DNA from 2 places in the Pantoea sp. X-Soil-ISGK-421 genome. Region 2 is predicted to be linked to the other one. Evidence: predicted binding sites of a transcription regulator. Region 2 holds the regulator's gene; the other holds the start of a gene.
The links. The regulator ArgR, encoded in region 2, controls arginine synthesis, uptake and breakdown. The targets are predictions, from matches to a motif close to ANTGAATAAAAATACANT.
Positions count from the first base shown of each region.

Region 1: argF (ornithine carbamoyltransferase) is a predicted target of ArgR. The motif match lies at 3,387-3,404, and genes of this name have one in related genera.

Region 1 covers NZ_AP035979.1:587,919-596,027, reverse strand. Annotated here, with positions in the region: gene AC6I8K_RS02670 (valine--tRNA ligase) at 1-1,363, shown strand, start outside; gene AC6I8K_RS02665 (GNAT family N-acetyltransferase) at 1,430-1,933, shown strand; gene miaE (tRNA isopentenyl-2-thiomethyl-A-37 hydroxylase MiaE) at 2,022-2,783, opposite strand; gene rraB (ribonuclease E inhibitor RraB) at 2,844-3,266, opposite strand; gene argF (ornithine carbamoyltransferase) at 3,429-4,436, shown strand; gene pyrB (aspartate carbamoyltransferase) at 4,680-5,615, shown strand; gene pyrI (aspartate carbamoyltransferase regulatory subunit) at 5,627-6,091, shown strand; gene ridA (2-iminobutanoate/2-iminopropanoate deaminase) at 6,170-6,556, shown strand; gene AC6I8K_RS02630 (beta-N-acetylhexosaminidase) at 6,709-8,109, opposite strand, start outside.
Region 2 covers NZ_AP035979.1:3,641,560-3,649,668, reverse strand. Annotated here, with positions in the region: gene AC6I8K_RS16800 (NAD-dependent succinate-semialdehyde dehydrogenase) at 1-1,425, shown strand, start outside; gene AC6I8K_RS16795 (barstar family protein) at 1,451-1,720, shown strand; gene yhcN (peroxide/acid stress response protein YhcN) at 1,772-2,038, opposite strand; gene AC6I8K_RS16785 (YdgH/BhsA/McbA-like domain containing protein) at 2,140-2,406, opposite strand; gene yhcN (peroxide/acid stress response protein YhcN) at 2,497-2,760, opposite strand; gene argR (transcriptional regulator ArgR) at 3,250-3,720, opposite strand; gene mdh (malate dehydrogenase) at 4,145-5,080, shown strand; gene mscM (miniconductance mechanosensitive channel MscM) at 5,133-8,109, opposite strand, start outside.

The sequences.
Region 1 (8,109 bases), 3.1 Mb from region 2:
CTTCCACCCAACCAGCGTGTTGGTGAGCGGCTTCGACATCATCTTCTTCTGGATTGCGCGCATGATCATGCTGACCATGCACTTCATCAAAGATGAAAACGGCAAGCCGCAAGTGCCGTTCAAAACCGTCTACATGACCGGTTTGATCCGTGATGAAGAAGGCCAGAAGATGTCTAAATCGAAAGGCAACGTCATCGATCCGCTGGATATGATTGACGGCATTTCGCTGGAAGATCTGCTGGAGAAGCGTACCGGCAACATGATGCAGCCGCAGCTGGCGGAGAAGATCCGCAAGCGTACCGAGAAGCAGTTCCCGGACGGCATCGTACCTTCAGGTACCGATGCGCTGCGCTTCACCCTCGCCGCGCTGGCCTCAACCGGTCGTGACATCAACTGGGATATGAAGCGCCTCGAAGGCTACCGCAACTTCTGTAACAAGTTGTGGAACGCCAGCCGTTTCGTGCTGATGAACACCGAAGAGCAGGATTGCGGCCAAAATGGCGGCGAGATGAAGCTGTCGCTGGCGGATCGCTGGATTCTGAGCGAGTTCAACCGCAGCGTGAAAGCCTATCGTGAAGCGCTGGATAACTATCGCTTTGATATCGCTGCCAATATTTTGTACGACTTCACCTGGAACCAGTTCTGTGACTGGTATCTGGAGCTGACCAAGCCGGTGATGACCAGCGGTAGCGAAGCGGAACTGCGCGGCACGCGTAATACGCTGGTTACCGTGCTGGAAGCGCTGCTGCGTCTGGCGCATCCGATCATTCCTTACATCACTGAAACCATCTGGCAGCGTGTGAAAGGCCTGAAAAACATCGACCACGATACCATCATGCTGCAGCCGTTCCCGCAGTATGACGCGGCAAAAGAAGATGCCGAGGCGCAAGCTGATATTGAGTGGATGAAGCAGGCGATCGTCGCGGTACGTAATATCCGTGCTGAGATGAACATTGCACCAAGCAAGCCGCTCGACGTGTTGCTGCGTGACTGCTCTGCCGCCGCCCAGCGTCGTGTAGAAGAGAACCGCACCTTCCTGTCGCGTCTGGCGCGTCTGGAAAGCCTGACCATTCTGCCTGCGGGCGAGAAAGGCCCGGTTTCGGTCACCAAGATTGTTGAAGGCGCGGAGTTGCTAATCCCGATGGCGGATCTGGTCAACAAAGAAGCCGAGCTTGAGCGTCTGGCGAAAGAGCTGGTGAAACTTGATGTCGAAATCGAGAAGATCCAGACCAAGCTGGCGAATGAGGGCTTTGTCTCACGTGCGCCGGAAGCTGTGGTGGCGAAAGAGCGCGAGCGCGTGGCTGAGCTGGAACAATCTAAAGCAAAACTGTTTGAACAGCAGGGCGTGATTGCGGCATTGTAAGCGCTTCAGTCCAACTGCTTAATCGAAGCCGGGCACTGCCCGGCTTTTTTATACCGGAAGATAATGATGACCACCGACGCCCCCATCAATTTACAGGTGCGCCCCATTACCGCCGCTGATAATCCGTGGATTGCAAAAGTGATCCGCGACGTATCAGCTGAATTTGGTCTGACGGCGGATAAAGGCTACACCGTGTCCGATCCCAATTTGGATCGCCTGTTCGAGCTCTATAACGAAGCCAACAGCGCCTACTGGATAGTTGAGTATGATGGCGTGGTGGTGGGCGGCGGTGGTGTCGCACCGTTGGCCTGTAGCGCGCCGGATATCTGTGAACTGCAGAAAATGTATTTTCTGCCGCAGGTGCGCGGTTTAGGGTTGGCGCGCGATCTGGCGTTGCGCGCAATGGCGTTCGCCCGTCAGCAAGGTTTTCAGCGCTGTTATCTGGAAACTACCGGTAGCCTGACGCGTGCGATTAAATTGTATGAGTCATTGGGGTTTGAGTTGATTGACAGCGCGATGGGCTGCACCGGGCATGTGGATTGCGAAGTGCGCATGCTGAAGGTGTTGTGATGAATGAGGTCGCCATAAATGGCGACCCTACGGTGTAACGTAGGGTGCGCATTCATGCGCACCGCGTAACCGGTAAGAAATCAATGTATTAAATCGCCGGCACACCGCTATGGAACCGCAGTTCGCCATCCGGCTCGCTGATTAGGCGCGCTTCCGTTTCACCAAATACGCATACACGCGGCGCGATATCTTTTGGCGAAATCTGCTGCGCCAGCTTCAGGTAATCCTGATAGTGACGTGCTTCCGATCGCAGCAGTGAAATATAGAACTTCTCCAACTGCTCATCCAGATACGGCGCCAGGCTGGCAAAACGCTCGCAGGATCGCGCTTCGATATACGCCCCGCAAATCAACTTATCCACCAGCGCATCAGGCTCATAGGTGGCGATTTCACGGATCAGCCCTTTGGCATAACGGCTGGCGGTGATTTTACGATACGGCAACCCGCGCGACTGCATGATTTCCCATACCTGATAAAAGTGATGCAGCTCCTCTTTAACCAGCAGCACCATCATCTCCACCAGGTCGTCGGCCCAAGGCAACTCGTTGCGCACGATGATGCTTTTGGTCAGATTCTTGTGGGCATTGATGAAGTTACTGTCCTGCTCATCGCGGTAGATGAAGTCTTCATACGGCTTGAGCCACGCCAGAATGGCATCACCACTCGGCTTATCCGCCACGTATTTACGGATGATAAACACCGCGGTTTGCGCGGCCTTCAATTCGCAAACCATGTGATCGGTGAGCAGCAACGTCAGATTTTCCGGCTTGCGCGCTTCATCAATCCACGCTTGTGGCGTGCGGCAATGCAGGAATTGATAGATCGGTTCTAATAGCGGAGCGTAATTCATGGGCAATCTTTTGTCTTACGGGGAGAAGGTTTCAGGGCGACGAGCGCCGCCCATTAATGCTTAGTGACGCACACCGTTGTCTTCTTCGTCGTCGATGGATTCGCCATCGTCGTCTTCATCTTCGGCATCAGGATCTTCAAAGTAGGTGCCCCAACCGTCGTAATCGACGTTGTAGCTGCCCGCCAGATTCACCAGCTGCTCAACCTGCGCATCAATCAATTCAGGCTTCAACGCGCCTTCGCTCAGGATATCCACACACATTACAGTGGTGCCGTCTTCCAGCTCCAGCTCTTCTGGCTCGCTCACTTCGTAGCCCAGCTTGAAGGCATCAACCGCGACCTTTTCCAGCGAGTCGAAATTGTTGCAGGAGAGATGATGCTCGATAGTGTAAAGCGCATCAGGATCGCTGCCGTCTTCCAGCAACTCTTCAATGATCAGTCGCGTCTCTTCACGCTGTTCTTCCAGCAATGCTTCATATGCCATGGGTGTGTCCTCAAAATATTCGGCTGAATACAATTATTTTCCCACACTGCCTCGCGCGCCACTACACAAAACAACAAGTTTCTTAACGCTGGGGTTGAAAATGCATATTCATACGGTTAGATTGAATTTTAATTCATTTAATGTAGGCATCCGGAGTGCTGTATGAGTCAGCTACATCAAAGACATTTCCTGAGATTGCTGGATTTTACCCCAGCCGAAATCGCTTCTCTGCTGAGTCTGGCAGGTGAATTAAAACACGCCAAGAAAAATGCCAGCGAAACGCAGCATCTGAAAGGCAAAAACATCGCGCTCATCTTCGAAAAAGACTCGACTCGTACCCGATGCTCTTTCGAAGTTGCCGCTTACGATCAGGGCGCTAACGTCACTTATCTCGGCCCAAGCGGCAGCCAAATCGGCCATAAAGAGTCGATGAAAGACACGGCGCGCGTGCTGGGACGCATGTATGACGGTATTCAATATCGCGGCTACGGCCAGCAACTGGTGGAAACCTTAGCGGAATTCTCTGGCGTGCCGGTGTGGAACGGCCTCACCACCGAGTTTCACCCTACGCAGCTGCTGGCCGATCTGTTGACCATGCAGGAACATCTGCCCGGCAAATCGCTGAATCAAATGACGCTGGTGTATGTTGGTGATGCGCGCAACAACATGGGCAACAGCATGCTGGAAGCCGCAGCGCTAGTGGGCCTGGATCTGCGTCTGGTGGCACCGAAAGGCTGCTGGCCGGAAGCTGAATTAGTAGAACAATGCCGCGTGGCCGCGCAGCAAACCGGCGGCAAAATCACGCTGACCGAAGATATCGCTGAAGGCGTGCAAGGTGCCGACTTCATCTACACTGATGTATGGGTGTCGATGGGCGAAGCCAAATCGGTGTGGGAAGATCGCATCGCCCTGCTGCGTCCCTATCAGGTTAACAGCGCGATGCTGGCACTGACCGGCAACCCGCAGGTGAAGTTCCTGCACTGCTTGCCCGCGTTCCATGACGACAAAACCACGCTGGGCCGCCAAATGGCTGAACAGTACGGTTTGCAGGATGGCATGGAAGTGAGCAATGAGGTGTTTGAATCCGCGCACAGTATCGTGTTCGATCAAGCAGAGAACCGCATGCACACCATTAAAGCGGTGATGGTAGCAACGCTCGGCAAGCGATAATTTGCTGTGCCGCAAACGTTTACCTCGCACGCGATATTTGCTTGATGCAAATCAGTGAATGCGTATAATGCGGCCCAATTTGCCGGAGGAAACATGCCACAGTGCAGCGCACAATTTGACGCTCAACGACGCCTGAAAGCGGGCGGCGCATCTGTTTCTTTCCGTCATCAATCGATCGTAAAAAAAGCCCCTTAAGCAGGGGCTTTTTTTTGTCCGCAATCCGGCAGCGCAGAGGAGAACGCTATGGCCAACCCGCTATATCGCAAGCACATTATTTCCATCAACGATCTCAACCGCGACGAGTTGGAGCTGGTGCTGCATACCGCCGCCCAGCTGAAAGCCCATCCTCAGCCGGAGCTGCTAAAGCACAACGTTATTGCCAGCTGCTTCTTTGAGGCTTCCACGCGCACGCGCCTGTCATTTGAAACCGCGATGCATCGTCTCGGCGCGTCGGTGGTCGGCTTTGCCGATGGCAGCAACACTTCCCTCGGCAAGAAAGGCGAAACCCTCGCCGATACCATTTCGGTGATTGGCACCTACGTCGATGCCATCGTGATGCGTCATCCGCAGGAAGGCGCGGCGCGTTTGGCGACCGAGTTCTCCGGCGGCATTCCGATTCTCAACGCCGGTGACGGGGCCAACCAGCATCCCACGCAAACGTTGCTCGATCTCTTCACCATCCGCGAAACACAAAATCGCCTCGATAACCTGAATGTGGCGATGGTAGGCGACCTGAAGTATGGCCGCACCGTGCATTCACTGACACAGGCGCTGGCGAAGTTTGACGGCAACCGCTTCTTCTTTATCGCGCCGGATGCGCTGGCGATGCCGTCGTACATTACCGATATGCTGGATGAGCAGAACATTGCCTGGTCGCGCCACGACACCATCGAAGAAGTGATGCCGGAGCTCGACATTCTCTATATGACGCGCGTGCAGAAAGAGCGTCTCGATCCGTCGGAATACGCCAACGTCAAAGCGCAGTTCATCCTGCGCGCTGCCGATTTAGCCGGAGCGCGCGACCACATGAAAGTGCTGCATCCGCTGCCGCGTATCGACGAGATCACCACCGACGTCGATAGCACGCCGCACGCCTGGTATTTCCAACAGGCGGGTAACGGCATCTTCGCGCGCCAGGCACTGCTGGCGCTGGTACTGAATCGCGATCTGGCACTGTAAGGAGCAAAGCGATGACACACGATAATAAACTGCAGGTTGAAGCGATTAAACGCGGCACGGTGATTGACCATATCCCGGCGCAGGTCGGCTTTAAGCTACTGTCGCTGTTCCGCCTGACCGAAACCGAACAGCGCATTACCATTGGTCTTAACTTGCCGTCAGGCGAAATGGGTCGCAAAGATCTGATCAAGATCGAAAACACCTTCCTGACCGACGATCAGATCAATCAGCTCGCGGTGTATGCGCCGCTCGCCACGGTGAACCGCATTGACGAATACGAAGTGGTGGCGAAGATCGCCCCCACCTTGCCGGATCGTATTGACCGCGTGTTAACCTGCCCGAACAGTAACTGCATTAGCCGTAACGAGCCGGTTTTCACCAGCTTTGCGGTAAAAAAGCGCGAAGATGATGTGCACCTGAAGTGCAAATATTGTGAGAAAGAGTTCGCGCGCCACGTGGTGCTCGGTCACTGGTAATCGCCGGCATCGTCCCTATAATGGGACGATTCATTTCGCGGCAGACATCGGTCGGCCGCGCACTTTCAAGGAGAAACAATGTCTCGCGAAATCAGTACTTCAAACGCACCCGCAGCGATTGGCCCTTACGTGCAGGGCGTGGATCTCGGCAGCATGATCATCACTTCTGGCCAGATCCCGGTTGATCCTGCCACTGGCGCCGTGGCCGACGATGTGTCTGCGCAGGCACGTCAGTCACTGGAAAATGTGAAGGCGATTGTTGAAGCCGCCGGCCTGAAAGTGGGCGATATTGTGAAAACTACCGTGTTTGTGAAGGATCTGAATGACTTCGCCACGGTGAACGCAACCTATGAAGCGTTCTTCACCGAACACAACGCCAGTTTCCCCGCGCGTTCATGTGTGGAAGTGGCGCGTCTGCCGAAAGATGTGAAGATTGAGATCGAGGCGATTGCGGTACGTCGTTGATTTCGTTGGTGCTGGCTGTCCCCCTCCTCGCGCCTTCCCCCATTAATGGGGGAGGAAGATGCGGCCCTATGTGAGCGGTCAAGCTGCATGTAGCAGCGTCTCCTTCCCCCGCAAGCGGGGGAAGGCCGAGATGGGGGACAGCGAGCACAATCCTATTTAAACGATCGCAATAACTTCTCCAGCGGTCGTACCAGCGCCAACACCGTTTCATCCTGCACCTGCGCGGCCGCATCCAGTTGCGCATGCATCTGCGCCACCTCTCCCGCGCCGTAAGCCTGATTACGCTCCAACGCGTTGACCAAATCCAGCCCCATACGACTTAGCTGCGCCACCTGCTGCACCTGCTGCTGCAGCGGTTTGAGTTGATAACTGCCCAGAATCAGTGGCATCACCGCGTCGCTATTATTCTGCCAGCGCTGCAATTGCTGACGGATGGCATGTGCCGCCACGTGATCGGTGCGATTAGCGATCAAGCGATCGATTCGCTTATCCAGCAAGCGCACCGCGTTACTCTCGGCAGGCAACACATCCGCTAACCTATTCAGCGGCTCGAAATAGTCGTAATGCCCTGCCTGGAATTTCAGATGCTGCCGCGTGTAATACTGCGCGGGTTCCAGCACTTCGGCCAGCACGCGCAGCGGTGTGATGTCGCTGCTGTTCGCCAGTCGCATCATCTGCACGTCAGCCTGCTGATGCTGCTGCAAGCCCACCGAAATCGTGCCCCAGCGATCCACGGCGCTAAGACGCCGGTACATGTTGTCGCTGTCGGTGACATCCTGCGCCGACCATAACCGCTCAGCCACCACAAAGGCACGCGGCCACAGGCGTGTGTCAATCACCCGACTGTTGACGTTCTCCGCCCATAACGCCGCTTCCCCGCCAATCAGGTTGTTTTGCAGCTGTTCCGGCGTCGGCAGCGTTGGCGCAATGCCGGTTGGCACTTGCGTTAACTTGCTGCCTTCCGCGGGATAACGCACGTTGCCCACCAACATATAACCCGTCAGCTTGTCTTGTGTCAGCGTCACCATTGGCTGGAACGGCCCCATCCAGGTATCGACGCTGAACGTCAACTGCGTTGGCGAGAGCCAGCGAATATCGCTGACCATGCGACGTGCTTTGCCACTGAAATCGATAAAGCCGCGCCAGCCGTTTTTCCCTTCGATCAGAGTAAAGCTGCCTTTTAGCGCGCTACCTTTCAGTCGTGGCATGGTGAATTGCCAGCTCTGCGTCTGCTCCCCCGCTTGCACCTGATCCGCGCCGTTAAGCCCTTGCGGCCAAGGCTCATTGCGATAGTGATAGGCGGCGGTTTGCGGCTGGTCGAGATAGAAGCCGGTGGAAAGAATGCCGCGGAAGTCATTTTTCGCCACGGTACCCAGCGCGTCCTGACCTTGCCACGATTGAATCAGAATGCTTTTTGGCAGATCCGGATGGTAAACCTCATCCCAGCCGATCATCCGGCGCTGATGCGCTTCAAGGATTTTCTCAACGCGCTGGTTAAACCAGGCTTGCAGCGCATGCGTATCCTTCAGGCCGCGATCGCGCATAAATTGCTG
Region 2 (8,109 bases):
TTCAAGACCGGCTATTTCGTGGATGGTCAATGGCATAACGCTAGCGCTACTTTTGATGTGACCAATCCGGCGACCGGCGAAGTCTTAGCGAAGGTGGCAAAAGCCGGTCAGCAAGAAACCGAACAGGCGATTGCCGCCGCGCAGCGAGCCTTTCCTGCCTGGCGCGATAAAACCGCTAAGGCGCGTGCCGAAATCCTCAATCGCTGGTATCAGCTAATCATCGAAAACAAAAGCTGGCTGGGCCAACTGATGACGGCCGAGCAGGGTAAACCGCTTAAAGAAGCTGAAGGCGAAGTGGAATACGCCGCCAGCTTTATTCAGTGGTTTGCCGAGCAGGCGAAACGCGCCAATGGTGAAATCATTCCGCCGGCTAAATCTGGCTCGCGCATTTTGGCAACGCGTGAACCGATTGGTGTGGTTGCCGCGATCACGCCGTGGAATTTCCCGATGGCGATGCTGACGCGCAAACTCGGTCCGGCGCTGGCCGCCGGCTGTACCGGCATCATTAAACCCGCCAATAACACCCCGCTTAGCGCTTTCGCGCTGCTGGCGCTGGCGCAGAAAGCCGGTGTACCCGCTGGCGTACTCAATGCGGTGGCGGGCGATACGCATGCCATCAGCGATGCGATTATGGCCAGTAAGGTGGTGCGCAAAATCTCCTTTACCGGTTCAACCGCCGTGGGCAAAACGCTGATGCGTAATGCCGCGGAAACCATGAAAAAGGTGTCGATGGAGTTAGGCGGCAACGCGCCCTATATCGTGTTTGATGACGCAGATATTGATGCGGCGGTGCAGGGCGCTATTGCCAACAAATTCCGTAATGCTGGACAGGTGTGCGTAAGCGTTAACCGCTTCTATGTGCACAACGCGGTGTATGATCGCTTCGTCAATCAGCTGGCAGATGCAGTGGGCCAACTTAAAGTCGGTAACGGCGTGGAAGAGGGCGTGATTGTTGGCCCGCTGATTGAGCCGTCCGCGCTGGAAAAAGTGGAAGAGCACGTCAAAGATGCAGTGAGCAAGGGTGGCAAACTGCTGATCGGCGGCGAACGTCACCCCCTTGGCGGCAACTTCTGGCAACCAACGGTGATTACAGAAGCGCATGAGGAGATGAAGCTGGCACAGGAAGAGACGTTTGGTCCGGTTGCGGCGTGCTTCCGCTTCGACGATGAAGCCGATGTGATTGAACGCGCCAATAATACCGAGTTTGGCCTGGCAGCATATTTCTACACCCAGAATCTTCAGCGTGTGTTCCGCGTATCGGCGGCGCTGGAAGCGGGCATGATCGGCATTAATGAATGTGCAGTATCGACTGAACTGGCACCGTTTGGTGGCATAAAAGAGTCAGGATTGGGACGCGAAGGTTCGGTGTTGGGGATGGAAGAGTATCTGGAAGTGAAAGCGCTGCACCTCGGCGGACTAAGCTAGCCGCGACAACTAAGAGGGCGTCATGATGAGAACCGAGCGTTTCGATTTCGACGAGATTGTCGATCAAGCCCATTTTTATCGACAGTTTAGCGATCGTTTTGCGCTAACCGATCTCGCTATCAACGATCTGGACGATCTTTGGGACGCGCTGGTGGGTGAGCAACTGCCGTTGCCGCTGGACATTGAATTTGTAAATCTCGGGAAAGGGCAGAAACGCCGGTATGGCGCATTGATCCTGTTATTTGATGAAGCAGAAGAGGAGCTGGAAGGCCAGCTCCGCTTCAACGTTAAGTAAAAAAGGGCCCCGGCGAGCGGGGCCAAAGGGTTCGTCTTAATTGACGAGGAATTACTTATATAGCTCAGCGGTCAGGTGATAACTGTCGCCGGTTTTGGCTTCAATCACTTTATAAGCGCTGGCGCCTTGCGCATCGGCTTTTTGAGAAAGCTCAGCGCGATAATCCATTGGTGAACCGCCGGTTCCGCTAATTGATACAGTGCTGCCGGTAGGTTGCAGATTCTGCGCCTGTTCTTCAGTCACCAGTTGTGCTGCAGAAGCACCAAAGGCGAACAGGGAAAGCAGGCTAGCAGTTGCGATGGTTGTTTTGATTTTCATAATTTTCTCCTCATTTAATCAACAACCTGCGGCAGAAATGGGTGGGCGGGTCGTCGATCTATTGCCTGGCACTCTTAAGGCGCCGGACGTTCGATTAGTGATTATTTGTACAGTTCAGCAGTGACGTGGAAAGTATCGCCACGGTTGCTCTCAATGATGCGGTAATGGCTGGCACCCTGAGCGTCAGCTTTCTGTGACAGTGCCTGACGAACGTTGGTTTGGTCGCCGTCAACACCGCTCACGCTGATGGTTTGGTTCAAGGATTGCAGCTGTTCGGCCTGTTGGTTAGAAACCAGACTTGCGGCGCCTGCGCCGAAAGAAAGTACAGAAGCCAGGCCCAGCACTGCGACAGTAAATTTGGTTTTCATGATTCACTCTCCTGAAATTGGGTTCGGTAACCTGAGAGGCAAGTGCGTCTCAAACGGGTCACCGTTCACATTGCGTCCTGAATCAGTAACTTATTTGTACAGTTCAGCGGTAACGTGATAGTTGTCACCGTTATTCGCCTCGATCACGCGGTACGCTTTAGCACCTTGCTGATCGGCTTTATCGTTTAGCTGCTGACGAATATCCATAGGTGAACCGCCCACGCCGCTGACGCTGATAGTGCCTGCGGGTTGCAGATTCGCTGCCTGCTCGGCATTAATAGAATCTGCTGCAAAAGCACCAAATGACAGGGCAGAGAGAATGCTTAGTGTTGCGATAGTAGTTTTAACGGTCATGATATTTTTCCTCGTCGTCTATTTTTATCTTTTTCTTTCGTGTGATTTGCATCACGAAACTAAGTATAGATCTAATCACTCACGAAATTAATATCTAGCTAATAATGTTTGGTTGTAATTCTTTATCCTTATGGCACTTTTTTAGAACCAAGAGTTATAAAAAACGCCCAAACATTAACCAGCTGGGTGTATTTCAAAGCAAAAACAATGATCTACATCAAATTATCTTTTAGTGCGAAAGATCATGGTTGATCTCGCTAGCGAGTACGCTATGGGGAGCTAATGACACTAATCACTATAAGTAAAGCAGTGTAAAATAGCGCGTTGAGTTAAGCAGGGGCAAAGGTCGTACCAATCTACAGAAGTGAAAAGAACCGCTGGGCATATGGATAACTTATTATTTACAAAGGGATTTGTAACAGATTGGTTACGAAGCATGCGGGAGGATTGGGATTACCGACAGCAGATCCGCCGGTAATCAGCAGATTTTTATAGCTCTTGTTCGAATAAAACCAGTACAGCATCGTGTAGCTGTTTCACCGAGAAGGTGCGCGCGGGCGTAATAAAGATGGTGTCATCACCGGCGATGGTGCCGAGAATCCCTTCTGCTTTGCCGAGAGAATCCAGCAGGCGAGCAATCAGCTGTGCTGCACCCGGACTGGTATGAATCACCACTAACGCATCGTTGTAATCGATATCCAGCACCAGATTCTTCAGAGGGCTGGTGGTGGTGGGTACGCCGAGTTCAGCAGGCAGGCAATAAACCATCTCCATCTTGGCGTTGCGGGTACGTACTGCGCCGAACTTGGTCAGCATACGAGAAACTTTGGACTGATTGATATTCTCGAAGCCGTCTTCCTGCAGCGCCTGCACGATTTCGCCCTGGGAGCTGAATTTCTCTTCCTTCAATAAGGCTTTAAACGCCTTAATCAAGTCGTCTTGTTTCGATGGGTTTCGCATAAGCTACCAATAAAAAGAGGGTTGCAGAGGGCAACAGGCCCACGGCAGATAAATTATTATGCATTTAGATGAATTTTTATGCAATAAGTCTGATAAGAGAATCGCGGTAATGACCTGCGGGGCGGGCATAATAACAGAATATTATGTTGCACCAAAATCGCGGGTGGGCGCGCAAAGCGAAGGTTGCGAAGTTGTTATATTATTGATGTGGTAACAACTATATCGATGATCATTGCCGTCCATTGTGTTCTGGCTGCGAATGTATCATTCAGGCGACTTCTGAAGTGGAGATGTCTCGGGAGCCGATTGCGGCGTAGTGTTAAGTGCGCGACAGGTTTAGTCGCTATCGCCTGAGAAGTTGATTAAACTCGTAACCTGATGGATTTTCGGCATATCTCTGCCCCACCTTAATAAGGAGTTCAGGATGAAAGTTGCCGTTCTCGGTGCCGCTGGTGGTATTGGCCAGGCGCTCGCACTACTGCTTAAAACGCAATTACCCGCAGGCTCAGCTCTCACACTTTATGATATCGCCCCGGTCACGCCCGGCGTGGCGGTTGACCTCAGCCACATTCCTACGGCAGTCACCGTGGAAGGCTTCAGCGGTGAAGATGCCACACCTGCGCTGCAGGGTGCCGATGTAGTACTGATTTCTGCTGGCGTGGCGCGTAAACCGGGCATGGATCGCGCCGATCTGTTTAACGTCAACGCCGGCATCGTGCGTAACCTGATCGAACAGGTGGCGAGCACCGCGCCGAAAGCCCTGATTGGCGTCATCACCAATCCGGTGAACACCACGGTGGCCATTGCGGCTGAAGTGCTGAAGAAAGCCGGCGTATATGATAAGAATCGCCTGTTTGGCGTTTCTACCCTTGATATCATCCGCGCCAATACCTTTGTCGCGGCGCTGAAAGGCAAGCAGCCTAACGAGATTGAAGTGCCGGTAGTAGGCGGGCATTCAGGCGTTACTATCCTCCCGCTGCTGTCGCAGGTGAAAGGCGTGAGCTTCAGCGAGCAGGAAGTGGCGGATCTCACCAAACGTATTCAGAACGCGGGCACCGAAGTAGTCGAAGCCAAAGCCGGCGGCGGATCGGCGACGCTGTCGATGGGACAAGCGGCGGCGCGTTTTGGCCTGTCATTGATTCGCGCCCTGCAAGGTGAAGCCAATGTGGTGGAGTGCGCATATGTGGAAGGCGATGGCGAATATGCCCGCTTCTTCTCGCAGCCGCTGCTGCTGGGTAAAAACGGCATCGTCGAACGCCGTCCGCTGGGGACGCTCAGTGCCTTCGAACAGCAGGCGCTGAACGGTATGTTGGAAACGCTGAAGAAAGATATCGCGCAGGGCGAAGAGTTTGTGAAGTGATAAACACTGAGCGGTAATCAAAAACGCCCGGCTGATGCCGGGCGTTTTGTTTTTATAATCCGCCAGATTTGAAGGTCTTATTGGCGGGCGCACCGTTGCTCGCAGGGTTTTGCTTTCCTAGCGTCTCCATGCGTACCTGGAACGGTGGGAACGGCATCTCAATGCCGTGCTCCTCAAAGCCGCGCAGAATCAGCTGATGCAGCTCATGGCGCAGCGGCATACGATGTCCCATCTCTGCCGCATGCACCCGCAGTTCAAACAGCTGAATACCTTGCTGCAAATCGACCAGGAACACATCCGGCGCTGGCATATCGAGCACGTAGGTGCAGCGGTCGGCCGCCTGCTTAAGAATGTTAGTCACTTCATCGCTGTTGACTCTGGCCGGCGCCGGAATTGTCAGCACCACGCGTGTGACCGAATCCGACAGCGACCAGTTCACGAACTGCTCCGTAATGAAAGCTTTGTTCGGCACGATGATCTCTTTGCGGTCCCAATCGGTAATAGTGGTGGCGCGCGTGTTGATGCGGGTGATGCTACCTGTCAGATCGCGAATGGTCACGGTATCGCCGATACGGATCGGTTTCTCGAACAGGATGATCAGGCCGGAGATAAAGTTGGCGAAAATCTCCTGCATACCGAAGCCCAAACCCAGACCTAACGCGGCAACCAGCCATTGCAGCTTCGACCACTCAATGCCCATCATTGAGAAGCCAATCAAGCCGCCAATCAGCATCAACGCATATTTGGTCAAGGTGGTAATGGCGTAGCCGGTGCCCGGCGCCAGGCTGAGATGCTGTAACAGCGCCAGCTCCAGCAGAGCAGGCATATTACGCACCAGCTGGGTGGTGATAATCAGCACCAGAATCGCAATCAGCACCGCACCCAGCGTAATCGCCTGCACGCTATCAACGCCCTGAATGGTGGTGCTGGCATTCCACAGCGGAATGTTATCGAGGAAGCTAAACGCGGAGTGAATTTCTGACCACAGCACAATCACTGAAACCAGCGCAATCAGCGTCAGGATTGAACGCACCAGCCGCAGCGACTGCGCGCTGATCTCATCGAGATCAATACTGGGTTCTTCAATCTCAATGGTGTCGGCATTCACGGGTGTTGATTGCTCTTTCTCTTCTTCACTGCGCGCGCGGTTGGCCAGCATATCGGCACGTCGCTGACGCGCACGGTCAAAGGCGATGCGGCGGCGCTGAATCAGCATCCAGCGGCGGATGATGTGATACACCACCAACAGGAAGAACCAAATCCCCACTGACGTTTCCAGGCGCGCCAGCAGCGCTTGCGCGGTGGCGAGATAACCGATGCAAGAGGCGAGGGCAGCCACCAGCGGCAGGGCAATCATCAGGTTCCACAAAATGCGGTTTACGAAGTTATCGCCGTTGCCCTCTTTATCCAGATACAGCGGAATTCCGGCGCGTTTCAGGCTGACGGTAACGATACTCAGTGCGCCACAAATCAGGATGAAGCACACGCGTCCCAGCGTGCCTGAGAATTGCGGATCGTCGAGATTCGCAAAGGCGATCAGCAACATGATTAGCGGCACAATCAGCCCAACGGACAGCGAGTAATAGCGCATCGCACGCGCTACACGCGCTTGCGGCCAGCGGAAGTGCACCACAAACAAGCCATCGGGACGGGCAAACGCGGCGCTGATCATAAAGGCCCACAGCAGCGGCAGCGTAGCGGTAATGCCATCGCCAATCGCCACGGCAAACGGATAAGGCCAGGCATGTTGCAAACCGTAGCCAAGCGCGGCCCACAGCACCGGCAGCGGCACCGCCACCAGGATCGACCAAAATACCGTGCGCAGCGTCAGGCTAAAGCGGTCCTGTGTCACTTTACCGACGCGGCTGGCAGAGCGCTCCATAAAAGCGTTGTAGTGGCGGCGTGAGCTGATGCTGAAGCCAACCAGCAAAACCGCGCCAATAATGGGCAACACGGTTTCGCGATTGGTGAACATCATCGCCAGCGCTTTGCCGAGCTGGCCGGCGGTATCCAGCGACAGCAGACGCTTAAGATCCTGCGCCATCTCAACCGGGAAATTCAGGCTGATGGTGTTGACGTCGGCGGTCCAGAAGAGATAGCGATGGGTCGCATCTTTTACTTCGGCGAGGGCATCCTGCAGCTGCGTATTGGAAACTTTAAGCTTGGTGATTTCCAGAATCAGCGTATCGCAACCGGAAATCAGGGAATTCAACAGCTCGCGTTGGGTTTTGAGTTGCGCTTCAAGGATGCGCACCTGATCGCTGCTGAATGGCGTGCCGTCATCTTGCCTGGCTTTGCGCAGATCCTGCTGGCGCTCTAACAGATCTTCATAATGCAGGCGTTGCACGCGCAGCTGGCCCATTTCGCTGTCAATCTGCTGAGACTTCGGCATCTCTGGCAGACGCGCCACCTGAGCGCGCAAAGCTTCACCTAACAGATTTGACGCCCCCAGCCATTGCGACTGCTCGCGCAGCGTGCTCAATGCCTGACGCACCTGCAGGGTCTGATTGGTGGCCAAACGCTGCTGCGAAGCGACTAAATCCATGCGCTGCGCTTGCTGATTGAGGTCGGCGGAGAGTTCGCGGTTAACGCGAAACTGATCGCTGATCGAACTCGGCAGGTCGCCGCTGTTTTCTGCCAGTTGCTCGGTACGCTCCAGCGCCAGCTCCGCTTCACGCTGGCGCTGATTATTCAGCTGATTGCGCAGCGCCTGCAGATAGTTATCCAGCTGGGTGGCTTTACGCTGATGCACTTCAGCGCGCATGCGCGCCAGTTCCTGACGATTATTCGCCGAGAGCTGTGCCAGCTCTAACTCGTCCACGCGCGCTTTATTGGCGGCATTTTCTGCCTGACGCGCGTAAATCTGCGCCTGCGCCAACGGCGTGGTCGCCGTCGAGGAACTCTGCGCGCGGCGATCGCTTTCGGTCATCGCGCGACGTGCATCCGTTTGCTGCTGCGGCAGCTGCGACAGTGAATCGCTGATCTCGCGGGCGCGATCCTGCTCTTGCTGTGCCTGGCGGCCTTCCTCC